Regions from separate parts of the Neobacillus sp. NRS-1170 genome, predicted to be linked through region 2. Evidence: riboswitches for the same ligand, from Rfam matches in the RefSeq annotation. Region 2 holds a riboswitch; the other holds the start of a gene.
The links. A riboswitch is a leader RNA that binds a small molecule or an ion and turns the genes downstream of it on or off. The one in region 2 is predicted to bind cyclic di-GMP.
Positions count from the first base shown of each region.

Region 1 (8,133 bases), on a different contig from region 2:
TTTGGAATGTTTGCAGCGTACCAAAATGCTCGTCCACTTTATAAAAATCATTTACCCAATAGCCATGGTATCCATTCTTGGCATTGTCAAAGATCGGGGTTATACGTATGACGGTAAAGCCCATATCCTGTATGTAATCCAATTTATCGATTATACCTTGAATATCACCGCCGTTAAAGGTTAACGGATCATTTGTATTTGTATCAATATCATTGCTTGTGTCACCGTCATTAAAGCGGTCGACCATGATTGAATATACCGTTTCATCCTGCCATAACCGTTTTTCTTTTTGCACCTTAGCACTAACCGGAACGGAAGAAAATAAAAAAATGGTGATTAAAATGAGTGTCAATCTTTTCATAAATAATATCCTCCTCATAAAAAAGAGGGGGGAGTGTTCCCCACCCTACACTCATTTTAATCGAATAAAGGTTTTATTCCAAATTTAATCTATTGTTTATTGTATTAATTCACTATATTGATATTGTAATCTTTAAACCATGTGTGCAGCTGCACAAGGTAAGCCAATAATTGTGGTCCTGTCATCAACTGGCCAAACCATGGTTCTTGAAAGGATTTCCCTCCAGAATCAACAATTGCCTCAAGCTTCTCCTTATTAAAGAATTCATGTAAGGCCGAGGATTTATCCAACAGCACATTTTTTAAGATTTTCTGGACGGCCATTGTATACTGTGGGTTATGGGTTTTTGGGTAAGGGCTTTTTTTCCGGTAAAGAACTTCTTCAGGAAGGATTCCTTCAAATGCCTTCCGTAACAGTCCTTTTTCTCTTCCTCGATACATCTTCATCTCCCATGGGATATTCCAAACATATTCGACCACCCGGTGATCTGCAAATGGGACTCTGACTTCAAGACTTGCCCCCATACTCATCCGATCTTTCCTGTCGAGCAAGGTGGTCATAAACCAAGTCATATTTATATAGAATAATTCACGGCGTTTGGCTTCTTCTAAGCTTTCCCCATCTAATTTTGGAGTTTCCGCAATCGCCTTTCGATATTGCTCCAAACAATATTCCTGTAATTGTAATTTTTCCTGCCAATGAGGCTTTAATAAATTTTCCCGCTCTGACACTGAACGCATCCAGGGGAAGCCAGGCCGCTCCAAGTCCTGTTTACGATGGAACCATGGGTAACCGCCAAAAATTTCATCAGCACATTCTCCTGATAGACTTACAACAAAATCTTTTTTGATTTCTTTACAAAACCAGAGCAGTGAGGAATCAATGTCTGCCATCCCTGGTAAGTCTCTTACATGAACCGCTTCGATTAAATCACTAACTAATTGCTGCTGGGAAATGACCTTGTTATGGTGCTTGGTTTGAAAATTGTCTGTTATCATTTGAATATATTTCCCGTCCGCATCCGGCTGAAACTCATTCGATGAAAAATATTGGTCATTTCCTTCATAGTCAATCGAATAAGTATGAAGCTTCCCTTTATTTTGATCTGCGAAGCCTTTAGCAGCAATGGCAGTAATAATACTTGAATCCAGACCTCCTGATAAAAAGGTACATAAAGGTACATCGGACACAAGCTGCCTGGTCACAGCATCACTTACTAAAAAACGTACCTTTTCAGCCGTTTCCTCTGTATTATCCTTATGTTCTTGGCTTTTTACATTCCAATAACGCCAGATCTTTAAGCCCTCTTTAGAAAAAGTTAACGCATGTGCAGGCCTAAGTTCCTGAATTCCTTTAAACACACCTGATCCAGGTGATCTTGATGGACCTGCTCCAAAAATCTCGGCAAGCCCTTCTTGGGTTACTTCGGTTTTCATTTCCGGGTGAGCTAGGATTGCCTTAATTTCCGAAGCAAATAAAAGCCCTTTATGATGTTCCGTGAAAAATAACGGTTTTACACCTAATCTATCTCGTCCAATAAAGAGTTTTTCGTTTTTACTGTCCCAGATTGCAAAGGCGTAGATTCCATTTAGATAATTTACACACTCTTCCGCCCATTCTATATAGGCAGTTAACAGAACTTCTGTATCAGAATGACCTTTAAAGGAATATCCTTTAGTAAGGAGAATTTTGCGGATATCTTCAGTGTTATATAATTCCCCATTATAACAAATGGTGAATTTTGCGCTTTCCTTTTGTTTGGACATGGGCTGCCTGCCCCCTTCAGGGTCGACAACAATAAGACGTTTATGCCCAAAGCCTACATGTGTCTCAGTCCAGATGTTCGTTTCATCAGGGCCTCTCTTCGCCAGGGTTTTGGTCATTTTTTCAATTATATCTGTTTGGTTTCTTACGTCCATACCATAATTAATCCATCCAGTAATTCCACACATGTACGTATCTCCTTTCTGTCAATCGAACTACTGTACATCCAATTTATGGTTTATTGTATTCAGCCCATTATTTTTGGTTAATTGTCCATTATCAGAATCACATATTTGGTATACCAAAAGGGGTTTAAATAATAATACTTAATTAAAAAAATTACCTAGTTATAAAATTTCAGGAAGATGTCTAAAAAGGAAGATGAAAGCATCTGGTACGGAGGTTAATTATGAATCGACAACAACGAATGAATCTATACGATATTCAACAAAGAGCCTATACCGAGGGCACAGTCGAACAAATTAATGATCAGTGGATATTTTTTGATGAGGAGACGGAAGAAGCTGCTATGCTGGAGGATTACCTACAGCAGGAAATTGAAGTTTTCCGGATGAATCGATGGAAAAAAGGGATTTTGTATGAATCAGGGAAAATTCGAATCGGGAAAGAAGCGACCATGCTTCGTGACCATGACTTGGTGAGAATCCGGAAGCATTTAGTCTACTCTCTTGAAAGGCTTTTAGAAGGAGTTAATGATGACGCCTTCTTCCAATTTGTTACCACACTAAACTCGTTAAACTTTTCCATTTACGATTGTATTTATTGCTACAATCATCTCTCATTTTTATCGGATGAACACCGTAAAGATGGCGTAAATTTTATGGTTTTTGATAATCAAGAGCAAATTTGCAATGTTCAGCATCATTTTTTCTACTTTGAAAAGGTCAACGACCGCTTCGAATTCACTTTAAATACCGGAAAAAGGCTTATCATCGAAAAAATGATTTCATGAATCTAAAAAGGCAGGGATTTTCCCAGCCTTTTTTAGTTTCCAATTTCATTATATAAATTAGGAAAAATTTCGTAAAAAAAGCATAAATAAAAAGGCTGTCTTTTTTAGACAGCCACTACTTGTATAAATATTATGGATTTAAAAAGGACATTGGCAGTTGAACAAAGCCTAAATATAATACTAGCAAAAATGCCACTACAAACTGAATCCAAAATACAGAAACTCTCCTTTGGCTAGCAACTCTGCCAAGAATCATTTCAAATAAACCAATTACCCAAAGACCAGCGATTGCTTTTAACCAATACATTGGTGTAATATTTCCAACCCCATTTAATTTGGCTAGAAGCCCAATTCCTGTTGCTATAATGAGTAAGTACAGTACCCTTAAAATCATTTGAACGATTTTAGCACCTTTTGCTTTTCCTCCTTTATGTAAGGAAAGAGCCACGAAAAATAATATTAGAGCTAAAACCCATGAAGTAATATGAGCGTGAATCATTGAATTGCCTCCTTATGTATGTTCATTTCATTTATTCCGAAACTATCATACCATAGGGAGTTCCAAAAATCGAAAAAAGTATGTTCTAATAAAGATAATTAATATGAAATTGTTACTAACTCATGTCAGAAATTTTTTTGAGTTTTTTTATTGTTATCATTGGCCCGTTTGAAACAATTGGTGGAATCATAGCAATAACATGTCCCTCATTCGGCAGCATAAAATCAATAACAGGTGAACTTTCGTCGATTTTTCTTCCGAAAGTGGTGCCAATTTTTTTTACTACGCTTAATAAATGATCGTTATTACGGAATTGAATAGGAGTTAATAATATTTTACCATTCCGTTCACAGTACACTTCGTTTGGTCCATTCACCAAAACTTCTGTAACATCCGTATCCATTAAAAGTGATTTAATTGGCCCAAATGCATGAAAAGGTGTTAGCATCTTGAGCTTTGGAGTAGATGTTTGATTTCCAGAGGAAGAAATCTCTTTTTTCAATCCTCCATCGGTTTGATTACTTTGTTCTTGAATGCGCAGTAATAGGCCCATTCAGTCGACCTCCTCTTTCGGGAACTGGCTGGCATAGTGCTGATGCACTTTAGCCCCTTTAGCTTTGCGTCACTGATTTTCATCAGTTTTGCCTTTATCGAGAATCAGTAAATTTATTTTCGACTGTTCTAATAATCATCATAGTAGAAATTTACCTCATATAATATCCTACTAATCTATCATTTATAACTTTAAACAATAGTCATTTTGACTCATTTTATTGTTTTTTTGAAAAGGCTATTTTCAAAAAGATTGTTGTTTTTCGTAAAAGTTCATCAACCGGTATAACTAGATTCTTCGTGGAATCTTTCCGTAAGAACTTTTGCGAAAATGGCCTAACAACTTAGTAAATACCCTTAATTAAGCCCCAAAAGCAACATTTTTTACGAAAAGAGCCTTTGATAAAAAACTTTATTTGGGCGAAAGAATCACATTACACCCGCCCAATCATAGAATGTAAAGATATAAAAAAAAAAAGGGTGTTGAACATGCCAGCAATTGTTGGAGTTGCACAGGTCATAACACTTGGAAGCAGCTCTGTTTTCCATATTGGAGATGTCTATAAAATCATGCCATTTGCTGCAGCCAAAACATTCTCCGGCGCAGGCTCTTTTAATACAGGCGATATATTAGATGTTAATAACCAATTAAGTACAACAAATACCTATGATCCAGATACGATTGACCAGCCAATTTCCTTTAACCTGTAATAATTGGGGGGGTATTGATGAACTTTTATATTCAGCAGAATATCCAGATTAATTTTATCAAAATTGGCGGCATTACCAATTCCTCCGTCCTGCAAATAGGGAGTGCCGGAATTATTAAATCAGCAGCTTATTTATCTAATACAGGAGGATTCACCAAACCAGCACCGCCTACTATTAAACCTGGTGAAATTACAAGCGGGGCACCATCCTCACAATTACTACTTGCTCCCTCTGTGCCGCTGCAAGCACCAGTACGGTTAGGAAGTATTGAATAAGGAGTTATAGCGAGGTGATTTAATGTATCAAGATTATTACCAATATCTTCAATGGCTGCAAAAATGTATTCAGGCTCAAGAAAATCGAATCACGGCATTAGAACAAACGATTTTAATGATGCGGGATGAAATAAAAAAATTAAATGAAAAACAATCCATCCATGTCGATAAAATTGAATATAAATTCGATCAATTAAAGGTAGAAACTCTCGAAGGTACATTAAACATTGGCTTAAATCCTAATGATTTAGCGGGAATTGAGGACTTTGCTGTTCAAAATCAATCTTTAAACACTCCATTATCTCCACAATCAAAAATGCAGAGGTCCATTAAAATTGAGGAAGCTATTTATCAATATTTGGAGTTGGATTTACCACAAATAATTGAAAATACTCAAAATAAATTAGCCATCCCACCAAATGAATCCTATCTTTCCTTTATCAAAGAAGATATTTTAAAACAACTTCCTAACAGAATAGATTATCATTTAAAAAATATGAGGTCGAAAGAGAACTCTGAAAATAATCAGTTACACGACGACCAAATCATTGAATTATTAAAGCAGGAGATCCAAAACGGGGTATTTATTTTTCTAAGTAATATCCCAGAAAATGTGAAAGGAATGAAAAACGAATGATATTTGAAGTCTATAACCGGAATCTTTGTGTCGGAGACATTAAAATTACCGGCGTCTCCAGTTCCTCGTTAGTCATGGTAGGTGATACCGAGACCATCCAGTTAGCATCTGCATTTGACACACCGGCAGAATCATTAATCATTGGACCTTTTGTTCCATTGGCGGCGGATGTGACACCTGGCTATGCTACAGCGACTATCTAGTGTTGATCACCTTAAAGTAATGATTGCATCTTTCTCCTCAATTCTTCAGCTTGGCGATTCCTGTATTATTAATGGATTTTCCCGCGCTCTTGCTGTTCAAAGGGAAGCTGAAATATTTTTTGGGAATGAGGGCAATATGTCTTCCTATAGTATATCTACCAAACCTATTCCATTCCTGCCAATAAATGAAGCACTTTACTTTACCGCCCATAATACCAATCCTCTGATAAAAGTTCAAAACATGGATATAATCGGTTTTTCCAATTCATCCATTTTACATGTTGGCAATACTAAAAATGTATCATTGGAGGCCAGGGTTAAACACATACGACATGAACTTCTGTTTGGCCATGAACAGGATCTATGAGATACGCATATGTTATCTTATATCTTAATTAAAAAGGATGTATATCATGCCAGCCATTATTGGCCCAGTCCAAATTGTGAATGTCGCCGGCGGAATTGTACAATTCGGGGACACCGTCTACATTTCACCTAAATCCGGTTCCAAAACCGCAGCCGGCTCGGGAGCATTTAATACTGGTGGAATCATTATAACCAATAACGGGCTTAGTGGTACAAATGTACTTGATACCAATTTAATTGACCAGCCAATTGCGGGGAATAATTAAAAAATGACATAAACCAATACATTGGTCTATGTCATTTTTTGTATTTTAATCAAGTCTTAAAATATGAGCCCCGTCGAAGAAAAATAAATACCTCTGCGAAACCTTTCTTCGCCAAATTTGTTCAATAGCTTTTGAATAAATGTCAATTTGCAGCCTGTATCTTTTTTCAAGAATTGGTTTAGCCTGATCAAAACCGCCCTTATATCTGTCATTAATTCCATCGGATTTATAATCAATTAAGATTAGACCACGCTCATCTTCAAGGATGCAGTCGATAATCCCTTGGACAAACACAGATTCATTCTCGTCCTTCCAATCTGGATAAACTTCATGTGCTGGCAGTGAAAGTGTAAACGGAATTTCTCTATATATAGACTTAGCAGAAAAATATTTTTGTCCCAACTCTGTTTTAAAAAATTGACAAATTAAATTGGTGTCGATAATTCCCGCTTGCTCCTCCGTTAATAATTCATTTTGAACCATCCAGACTAGCTGATTGTGAACGGACTCATTCGTTATAGGCTTTGTCAAATCCACGTGCTGCATCACCATGTGCATGGCAGTACCGCGCTCAGCAGGACTCAATGACTTTTCCTGCATAAATTTAGGCCGTTTTAAAATTGGCTTTTTAATCCGGCGAACAAGGTCTGTACCACTTTGCTCGTCAGCTATCTCCCGCTGGCGTTTCATTTCGGAGACGGTTTGCTTAGAGCGATGAGATGCCGCATTTGGGTATAAATATTCCCACGCTAATCTCAAGCTAATTTCTTCTGAATAAGCAGAAGTTACCGGAACGTCATTTCCCTTTTGAACCAATTCTAAGTAATGATCCTCTTCCATTTCCAAAGTTAATTCCTGTTTTCTTATATCTTCCGCAGACATGATGGAAATTTTCCAACAGGAGGGATGATGTGTAATTTCCTCCGGTATAAACCCTCTTGCCTCAGCGGAAGGGCTTAATACCTGACCGTTCTGATGACGGATCAAGGCGGGTCCTATCCAGTCAATATAACTCGTGCTGCTTGCACGCTCATAATCCTTTAACAGCCAATCTTGATTCATGGACATGTCTATCCATTGTTCAATCTTTTTTATCGCTTCTTTTAATGTGGCTGTCATATAAAGCTTTTCCTTCGCTCTTGTCATCGCTACATATAACACCCGCATTTCTTCTGCAAGCATTTCCATTTTCTTTTTTCGCTTAAAAGCAATTTGCGGCAGAGACGGATAGGAAATTCTTTTTTCAGCATTAACATACTTTGCGGCAAATCCGAATTCCTTATCAAGCATATATGGTTTTCGTATATCCATCATATTAAAATTTCGTGCCATACCAGCCATAAACACCACTGGAAATTCCAATCCTTTACTGCTGTGAATCGTCATGATCCTCACAACATCCTCCTGCTCCCCAAGTGCTCTTGCTGCACCTAGGTCATCCCCTCTTTCCATCATTCGTTCTACGAATCGTAAAAAGCGGAACAATCCGCGAAAGGAGGTTTGTTCATAACCGCGCGCTCTGTCAT
Region 1 is NZ_JBITPF010000027.1:65,270-73,402, forward strand. It holds gene ACIFOT_RS12810 (alpha-amylase family glycosyl hydrolase) at 1-361, opposite strand, end outside; gene asnB (asparagine synthase (glutamine-hydrolyzing)) at 466-2,313, opposite strand; gene ACIFOT_RS12820 (DUF2777 domain-containing protein) at 2,535-3,098, shown strand; gene ACIFOT_RS12825 (YisL family protein) at 3,229-3,597, opposite strand; gene ACIFOT_RS12830 (hypothetical protein) at 3,713-4,150, opposite strand; cyclic di-GMP riboswitch class I at 4,167-4,253, opposite strand; gene ACIFOT_RS12835 (spore germination protein) at 4,639-4,860, shown strand; gene ACIFOT_RS12840 (spore germination protein GerPB) at 4,878-5,135, shown strand; gene gerPC (spore germination protein GerPC) at 5,158-5,772, shown strand; gene ACIFOT_RS12850 (spore gernimation protein GerPD) at 5,769-5,975, shown strand; gene ACIFOT_RS12855 (spore germination protein GerPE) at 5,956-6,342, shown strand; gene ACIFOT_RS12860 (spore germination protein) at 6,389-6,607, shown strand; gene addA (helicase-exonuclease AddAB subunit AddA) at 6,653-8,133, opposite strand, start outside.
Region 1: another riboswitch for cyclic di-GMP. It lies ahead of ACIFOT_RS12830 (hypothetical protein); the one in region 2 lies ahead of ACIFOT_RS11305 (anti-repressor SinI family protein).

Region 2 (8,133 bases):
GGGCCCCTTCCTTTTTGTTTAATTTTATGTAGGTTAAGCAATATTGTTCGTTATAGAAACATACTTATATAAAAATTATACTTTAAGACTAAATTGGCAACACTATTAATATTAACTCTATCCGATTATTTTTTCAAAATTACTTATAGCCTCGGTAACTTAACCATTAATTCTCAAAGTTCATAATTTTGTCATAATCCTCCGTTCGTAATATGGTACTTACATATTCTTTTTGGTAGAATTAACATATAAACAATAATAAATAGGTGTGTGAGGCTCAATGATTGGTGACCGCGTAAAAAAATTTCGCTTAGAGAAGAAAATGTCACTATCCGAACTTGCTGAGCAGGCAGGTGTTGCTAAATCTTATTTAAGTTCACTTGAAAGAAACCTGCAAAAGAATCCTTCGATTCAGTTTCTTGAAAAGATTGCTGCTGTACTAAATCTTCCTGTGGAGCATTTAATACATGAACAAATAGATAAAACTGAGTTAGATAGTGAATGGATGAATATTGTGAAAGAAGCCATGAATTCTGGTGTATCAAAAGATCAATTTCGTGAGTTTCTTGAATTTAATAAGTGGCGGACAAACCAAAACAATAACCAATAGGATTTTTGCACAATGAAAAGAAAAAGCATTCTACAAAACATAAATTTTTTGTAGAATGCTTTTTCTTTTCCCATATGTACTCAGATGTTTTTAGTTATTAGCTCTTTTACCTGATGTTGATTGAGGAATTCCCGTACTTCTTCTAATGATAATCCGAGCTCTTTCGCCTCTAATATAAGACCCATCCATTCCTCGTCGATGACATCCATTTTTCTTTCTGTAATCACCATCGTTTTCACCCCTAAAATACATTCGTATTCCAGGTAGCCCGGCCATCATAGTAAGCAAATACCTACCTTAGATCCTCGGCTTTGCGTCCCTGTTTTTCAACAGGTTTGCCCTTTTCTGTCTTTAATGAAACTAATTCATCACCGACTTACCAATCATCACTAACATTTCTAGGTCAATATACTTAATCGTTTTCGATATGTTCATTATATATAGTCCATTTATAACAGGGTGTTAGATTTTGTCATTTTTTTATAAAATTCCAACAATTTTTTAAAACAAATAATCCCAAAATCCTACAAAATATCCCCTTTTGTTTTACATTTCTAGCTGTTTAAATTGGAAAAGGGAGGAAAATTACGTCGAATTCCCCTTTTAATTTCCAAAATCCCTTATTATATTTGGTTTTAATATTTGTCTAAAATGTGACTAAGAGCATATAATGAAACCAACATAAAAATATACTTAATATTAATAATATTCCAATAATAATAAGAGGTGATGTACCTTGACCTTTATTCATGTCTTAAACTTCTCGATTCCGATTGCATTTATGGTATTTGCAGGATATTTTCTTGACCGCATGTGTAAACCCGCAAAAACAGAAGAAAAAGCTGGCGAAGAGTGAACTGTTAACGGCTCCTCTACGACACAGCTTTTTTTATTTTAACTTACTTTGTACCTTTAACTCGTAATTTTTAAAAATGGAAGAATTGGTTTTTACACCTTTTTTGGACATGATTTGATTAAAACGAATCAGCTTTTCATTTAACTTTCTTTGTAGGTTTTCTTTTTCATTACTATCATCTGTTTTTTTAATTAAATCCTCGATCGTCATTAATTCTTGACGTAAATGACTTTCCTCCTGGGTATATCCTGCATTTTTCAGCAATTTATAAGCCATCCGCAGCTCCTCGGGAATTCCCGACAAATCCTCTAGCTGCATTGGTTTACCCAATCCTGGAAGATTTTCGAACTCTCCATCTTTATATGCCTTTTTAATACGGTCTTCCGAGACAATTTGAAACATGTCCATGTTAAAGCCTCCTTTTTACCATATATGTAAGTTAATTATATCAATTTCTAAGTTAAATTTTTAAGTTAACGTCTTTAAGGACAAGTAATTATTTCTATTCAGTTGGGGCATGCTACATGCGTATACGAAAGGAGTGTTGAGTTTGGCTCGTGGAGAACATTTTAACCACAAAAGGAAACACCATCCAGGTGAGTTTCCTCAGAATAGCCTTGCGGAAAAGCATGGAAAGGAAGCCATTGGCGACGAAGAATTCATTGTAACCCAGGAAGCATTTAAGAATAGAATCGAGGAAGACGGAGGACGCGGTGATACCGCCCGTGTGCTGCCGGAACAGACAGAATAAAAAGGCGTGAGCAACTCACGCCTTTTTTCCTTTAGAATGTTTGTTTTAAGCTTCTAACCATCTGGGAAAATTCAATATTTTTAAGCCACTCAGATGCCTTTTCGATATCTTTAGAAAATACTCGGTCCTGAGTAATGGCAGGAACCTGTTCCCGGCCTTTTTCAAAGAGCATCTTTGTATGTGTCGCCATTTTTTCGACTCCACGGAATTCTACAGCCTGCATGGCACAAATCAACTCAATTGCAAGAACCTTTCTAGTGTTTTGAATGATTTGATAAGCATGTCTGGATGCAATCGTTCCCATGCTGACATGGTCCTCTTGATTCGCTGATGAAGGAATCGAATCTACGCTGGCAGGATGGGCAAGAGTTTTATTTTCTGAAACCAATGAAGCGGCTACATATTGCATAATCATTGCCCCTGACTGTAAGCCTGGTTCAGGGCTTAAGAATGGCGGCAAATCATTTAATTGCGGATTGATTAAACGTTCAATCCTTCTTTCAGAAATGTTAGCTAATTCGGCAACAGCAATTTTCATAAAGTCCATTGCAAATGCAATCGGCTGACCGTGGAAGTTACCGCCAGAGATTACTTTTTCACCATCATCAAAAATTAACGGATTGTCAGTTGCCGCATTCATTTCAATTTCTAGTTTTTCTTTTACATAATCAAGAGCCTGCCAAGATGCACCATGAACTTGTGGAATACAACGAAGAGAATAAGCATCCTGAACTCTAAGCTCTCCCTGCATGGTCGTTAATAAGCTGTCACTTAAATATTGGCGGATTCTCGCTGCTGTATCAATCTGCTGTTGATAGCCCCTTGCCACATGAATTTCTTCAGCAAAGGCATCAATTATTCCATTTAATCCTTCGATTGTCATGGAAGCAATAAGCTCACTCTCATGAGCAAGCTGCTCAGCCTCAAGATATCCTACTACCCCCATTGCAGTCATTGCTTGAGTACCATTAATCAAAGCGAGACCTTCTTTCGCTTCTAATGTAACAGGAAGGATTTCTTCCTGCTGTAGTGCTGAAAGGGAGTCCATGCGATTTCCTTTATAAAAAACTTCTCCTTCACCGATTAGCACTAAGGCAAGATGTGATAATGGAGCTAGATCACCACTTGCTCCAAGCGATCCTTGTTGCGGAATGACAGGGATAATGTCCTTATTTACTAATTCGATAAGCTTTTCAATAACAAGCGGTCTGATTCCTGAGAAGCCCTTTAAAAGTGCATTTGCCCGAAGAAGAACCATTGCCTTTGCAACAACTTCAGGGAAAGGCTCGCCTACGCCGCAGGCATGTGAACGAATTAAGTTAAGTTGAAGGTCCTGTACATGGTCCTTATCAATTAAAACATCACTAAATTTACCAAAACCGGTAGTAATTCCATAAACAACCTTAGATTCTGATACGATTCTTTCTACTGCTTCCCTGCTTTTTGCAGCAGCCTCCATGCTTTGTTCAGAAGCACGGACCTTTTGCTTGCGAAATAAAACATCCTTCATTTGCTCCAACGTTAAACTATTCCCAGTAAGTGTAATCATTTCTCCATCTCCTCTAATACTTTAGTATAATAAAGAAAGAGGCTGAACTCGTATCTGATTAGATTTTGAGTCCAGCCTCTTTTATGAACATAACGGAATATTGTATGAATTTATTGCGATGCCTCATTGTTATCATCCCATTCAAAAAAATTATAAAACTATCGAGTCGATAATTATTGTATGCGAAGAAAACCCTTACTGTCAATTAAATTTTCTGAATTTTAACACGATAATACTTTAGCACAATAACAAATGAAAGGTAATAGAAATTGATAAAGGGGCCATTCATAAAGATATTCTATCTTTGTGAATGGCCCCTTTATTAGTTAGTTAATCAAATTTTAACCCTTTTAATGCTTCTGCCAGCGCATTATTCAATGGTTCTTCGTCTTTCTCTTGATTTTTCAGATACTTTTGTACAGTGCGCTTATCCACTTTCCCGCTAGATTCTTTTTTGCGGCGTGCTTCGAAAGCAGATAGTTTTTCACGATGTCCACATTTACATACGAAGATTTGGCCCTCGCCTTCGCCGCGAAGCTCCAGTTTTTTATGGCATTGTGGGCAGCGTGCATTGGTGACTCGGGATACATTTTTACGATGACCACATTCCCGATCTTGGCACACGAGCATTTTACCTTTTTTTCCATTTACTTCAAGCATTGGTTTTCCACAGTCTGGACAATTTTTAGTTGAAATATTGTCATGCTTGTATTTTTTATTACTTGCTTTAATTTCAGCTACGATTTCTCTTGTGTAGTTCTTCATTTCACTAATAAAGACTTCTTTTTTCAACTTTCCATGAGCAATCTGATCAAGCTTTTGTTCCCACTCAGCAGTTAAAGTAGGAGACTTTAGCTCTTCAGGCACTAAATCTAACAATTGACGGCCTTTAGAAGTAAGGTGAATGTCTTTTCCGCGCTTTTCGAGTAAGAATGAATTGAATAGCTTGTCAATTATATCAGCACGTGTAGCAACAGTACCTAATCCACCAGTTGATTTTAACGTTTCTGCCAGTTGTTTATTTTTTGTTTCCATATACTTCGTAGGGTTTTCCATTGCCGACAGTAAGGTTGCCTCATTAAATCGTGCAGGTGGATTGGTTTGGCCAGATGTTTGAGCGATTAGCTTCACGTATAATGTGTCGCCTTTTTCGATACGAGGTAAAATCTGTTCCTTTAGGTCATCTGCTGCTTCATCATCTTCAAAGCGATTTCCGTATACTTCTTTCCAACCAATTGATAGAATTGTTTTTCCCCTTGCAACGAAGTTCTCATCACCGATTTTCGCACGAAGCGTTAATTGCTCGTACTCGAATGCCGGGAATAATACTGCTAAGAATCGTTTTACAACTAAGTCATAAATTTTCCGTTCTTTATCTGTAAAAGCTGCAAAGTTTACATAGCTTTCTGTTGGAATAATGGCATGGTGGTCTGATACTTTGCTATCATCAACAAATGCTTTAGAAGCTTTTATCGGCTTGCTTAAAATCTTATTAGTTAAAGGACGATATTCTCCTCCCCCACATGCCCTCAATCGTTCTGGAAGTGTTCCGACAATATCTGAAGAGATGTATCGCGAATCCGTACGCGGATAGGTTAAAACTTTATGCTGCTCGTACAGCTTTTGCATAATGTTTAATGTTTCCTTTGCAGAGTAACCAAAGATTTTATTCGCATCCTGTTGCAGTTCTGTTAAATCATAAAGTGCTGGGGAGTATGACTTTTTCGGTTTTTTCTCAATTTCAGTTACATAGGCATTTTGTTTTCCTAGTTTTTTTACAATCGTATCGGTTTTTTCCTTATCAAAGCTGCGACTATTCCCTTTTGCATCTTGCCAAGTCAGCTTTAAATTGTTCGATGTTTGGGCTTCAATGCCGTAATAAGTTTGTGCTTTGAAATTTTTTATTTCATCCTCGCGTGCTGCAATCATTGCAACAGTTGGTGTTTGAACACGACCGCAGTTTAATTGGGCATTGAACCTGGTTGTTAATGCTCGGGTTGCATTTAGCCCAATATACCAATCAGCTTCTGAGCGGGCGACAGCTGAAGCATATAAATTGTCATAAGACTTGCCAGGCTTCAAATTGGCAAAGCCATCTTTTATTGCTTTATCGGTAACAGATGAAATCCAAAGACGTTTAATAGGTTTATTGACTTTTACTTTATCAATAATCCAACGTGCAACTAATTCTCCCTCTCTGCCTGCGTCTGTAGCCACGATTATTTCGCTGACGTCCTTTCTAAACAGTTGACTCTTAACGTCATTAAACTGTTTTCCAGTCTGCTTAATTACTGTCAATTTCAAACGATCAGGCAGCATTGGCAGATCTTCTAAATTCCATGTTTTATATTTCACATCGTAACTTTCTGGATCAGCAAGTGTAACTAGGTGCCCAAGTGCCCAAGTAACGATATATTTATTACCTTCAAGATACCCATTTCCTTTTTTATTACAATTAAGCACACGTGCAATATCACGTGCGACAGAAGGTTTTTCAGCAATTACAACACTTTTTGCCATATTTAAAACATCCTTTCAAGTTTCCATAAGTTAAATATAGCATACGTACAAAAATAATAATAAAACTGTTCCATTAAAGGGCCATATTCTAGTATGATGAAATGGCATCAAAAGTGAAACGAGGATACAGTATGAAGATAAAGGATTGGGATCCAAATCTAAAGGTTCGCTTGTTTAGTGAAGCCATGATGAACATTACCTTTTGGATGTTTTTTCCCTTTTTAACGATTTATTTTGCAGATGAATTTGGTAAAAATAAAGCAGGGTTATTATTAGTGTTTTCACAGGTTTTTTCCGTGATAGCCAATCTGATGGGCGGATACTGTGCCGACCGCTTTGGTCGAAAACGGATGATGGTGTTGTCCGCCATTGGACAGGGACTTTCTTTTTTGGCATTTGCTTTTGCAAGCTCACCATGGTTTCATTCTCCTTGGGTAGGCTTTTTATCGTTTGCGGTTGCCGGTGTTTTCGGTTCCTTTTATTGGCCGGCAAGTCAAGCGATGATTGCGGATGTAGTCGAAGAAAAAGACAGAAGCAGCGTCTTTGCGATATTCTACACATCTATCAATATTGCCGTTGTTATTGGTCCTATTTTAGGATCTATATTTTATGTTCACTATCGTTTTCAATTATTGCTTGTAGCAGGCATGGTGTGCATTCTGCTTGGTTTTATTTTATTAAAATGGACCCGTGAAACGGCTCCCCTTCAAAAAATGGCAGACGCTTCGATTGATAGAAAATGGTATTATTTTTTAATCAACCAGTTTAGGGATTATTCGCTCCTTATTAAGGATAAAACATTCCTTTTATTTATTTTGGCTGGTGTTTTAGCTGGTCAAACGTTTATGCAGTTGGACTTATTGATTCCTGTCTATATTAAGGATGTCGTTAAAAATCAAAATCTGTTTTCCTTTGGAGATTGGTCTTTTTCTGTAAGAGCAGAGCAGGCCTTTGGAATTGTCCTTGCGGAGAATGGCTTCCTTGTCGCATTATTGACGGTGGTTGTAACAAAATGGATGAGTAAATATTATGAACGAAACGTATTTGTGCTTTCATCTATTGTTTATGCGGTATCCATTGTGATCTTTAGTCAAACCCATATGATTTGGGGACTTATTTTAGCAATGGCCGTATTTACGTTTGCTGAACTTATGGGCGCAGGGCTCCAGCAAAGCTTTGTTTCTAAACTGGCCCCCGAACATATGAGAGGTCAATATTTTGCCGCTGCAAGTCTGCGGTTTACCATCAGCCGGACAATCGCCCCCCTTTCGATCCCCTTGACGGTTTGGATTGGGTATGACTGGACGTTTTTGGTCTTGGTTATCTTAGCACTCCTAAGCAGCTTCTTATATTGGCTGATGTTCTATATTTTTGAAAAGCAATCTATTAAAGCCGGGGCCTAAAGGGTCCCGTTTTTGTTGAAATTCAAAAATTGTCCAAAAAATTGTACTAATTTATTCACATTCACCCCTTTTAACATTATAATTAGAGTGTAAACTTTTTATTATTTTAAGGACGGTGGAATCAATGGAATTATCGCAATTCATGGCTCCAACTTCATTATCAGGTATCATTACATTTATCGTTCTATTTTCAGCAGGTGTTTATTTTAATATAAAAGTATATGGCAGCAAACTGCAGTAAAGAAAACAGTCTTTACTGTTTTTTTATGGTTTCATGCCAACGGTTTCTTTTTCCAATTAAAAAAGCTACAATATATAGGAAGATTCTGAAAAGGAGACATACATATGAGTGATTTTCAAAGAAATCTTGAAAAATATGCTGAACTTGCCGTTAAGGTCGGGGTAAATATTCAGAAGGGGCAGACTCTGGTCATTGGAGCAGCG
Region 2 is NZ_JBITPF010000025.1:228,893-237,025, reverse strand. It holds gene ACIFOT_RS11310 (helix-turn-helix domain-containing protein) at 281-610, shown strand; gene ACIFOT_RS11305 (anti-repressor SinI family protein) at 691-840, opposite strand; cyclic di-GMP riboswitch class I at 870-960, opposite strand; gene ACIFOT_RS11300 (DnaJ family domain-containing protein) at 1,500-1,874, opposite strand; gene ACIFOT_RS11295 (hypothetical protein) at 2,017-2,217, shown strand; gene hutH (histidine ammonia-lyase) at 2,249-3,766, opposite strand; gene ACIFOT_RS11285 (DNA topoisomerase III) at 4,097-6,286, opposite strand; gene ACIFOT_RS11280 (MDR family MFS transporter) at 6,418-7,689, shown strand; gene ACIFOT_RS11275 (aminopeptidase) at 8,035-8,133, shown strand, end outside.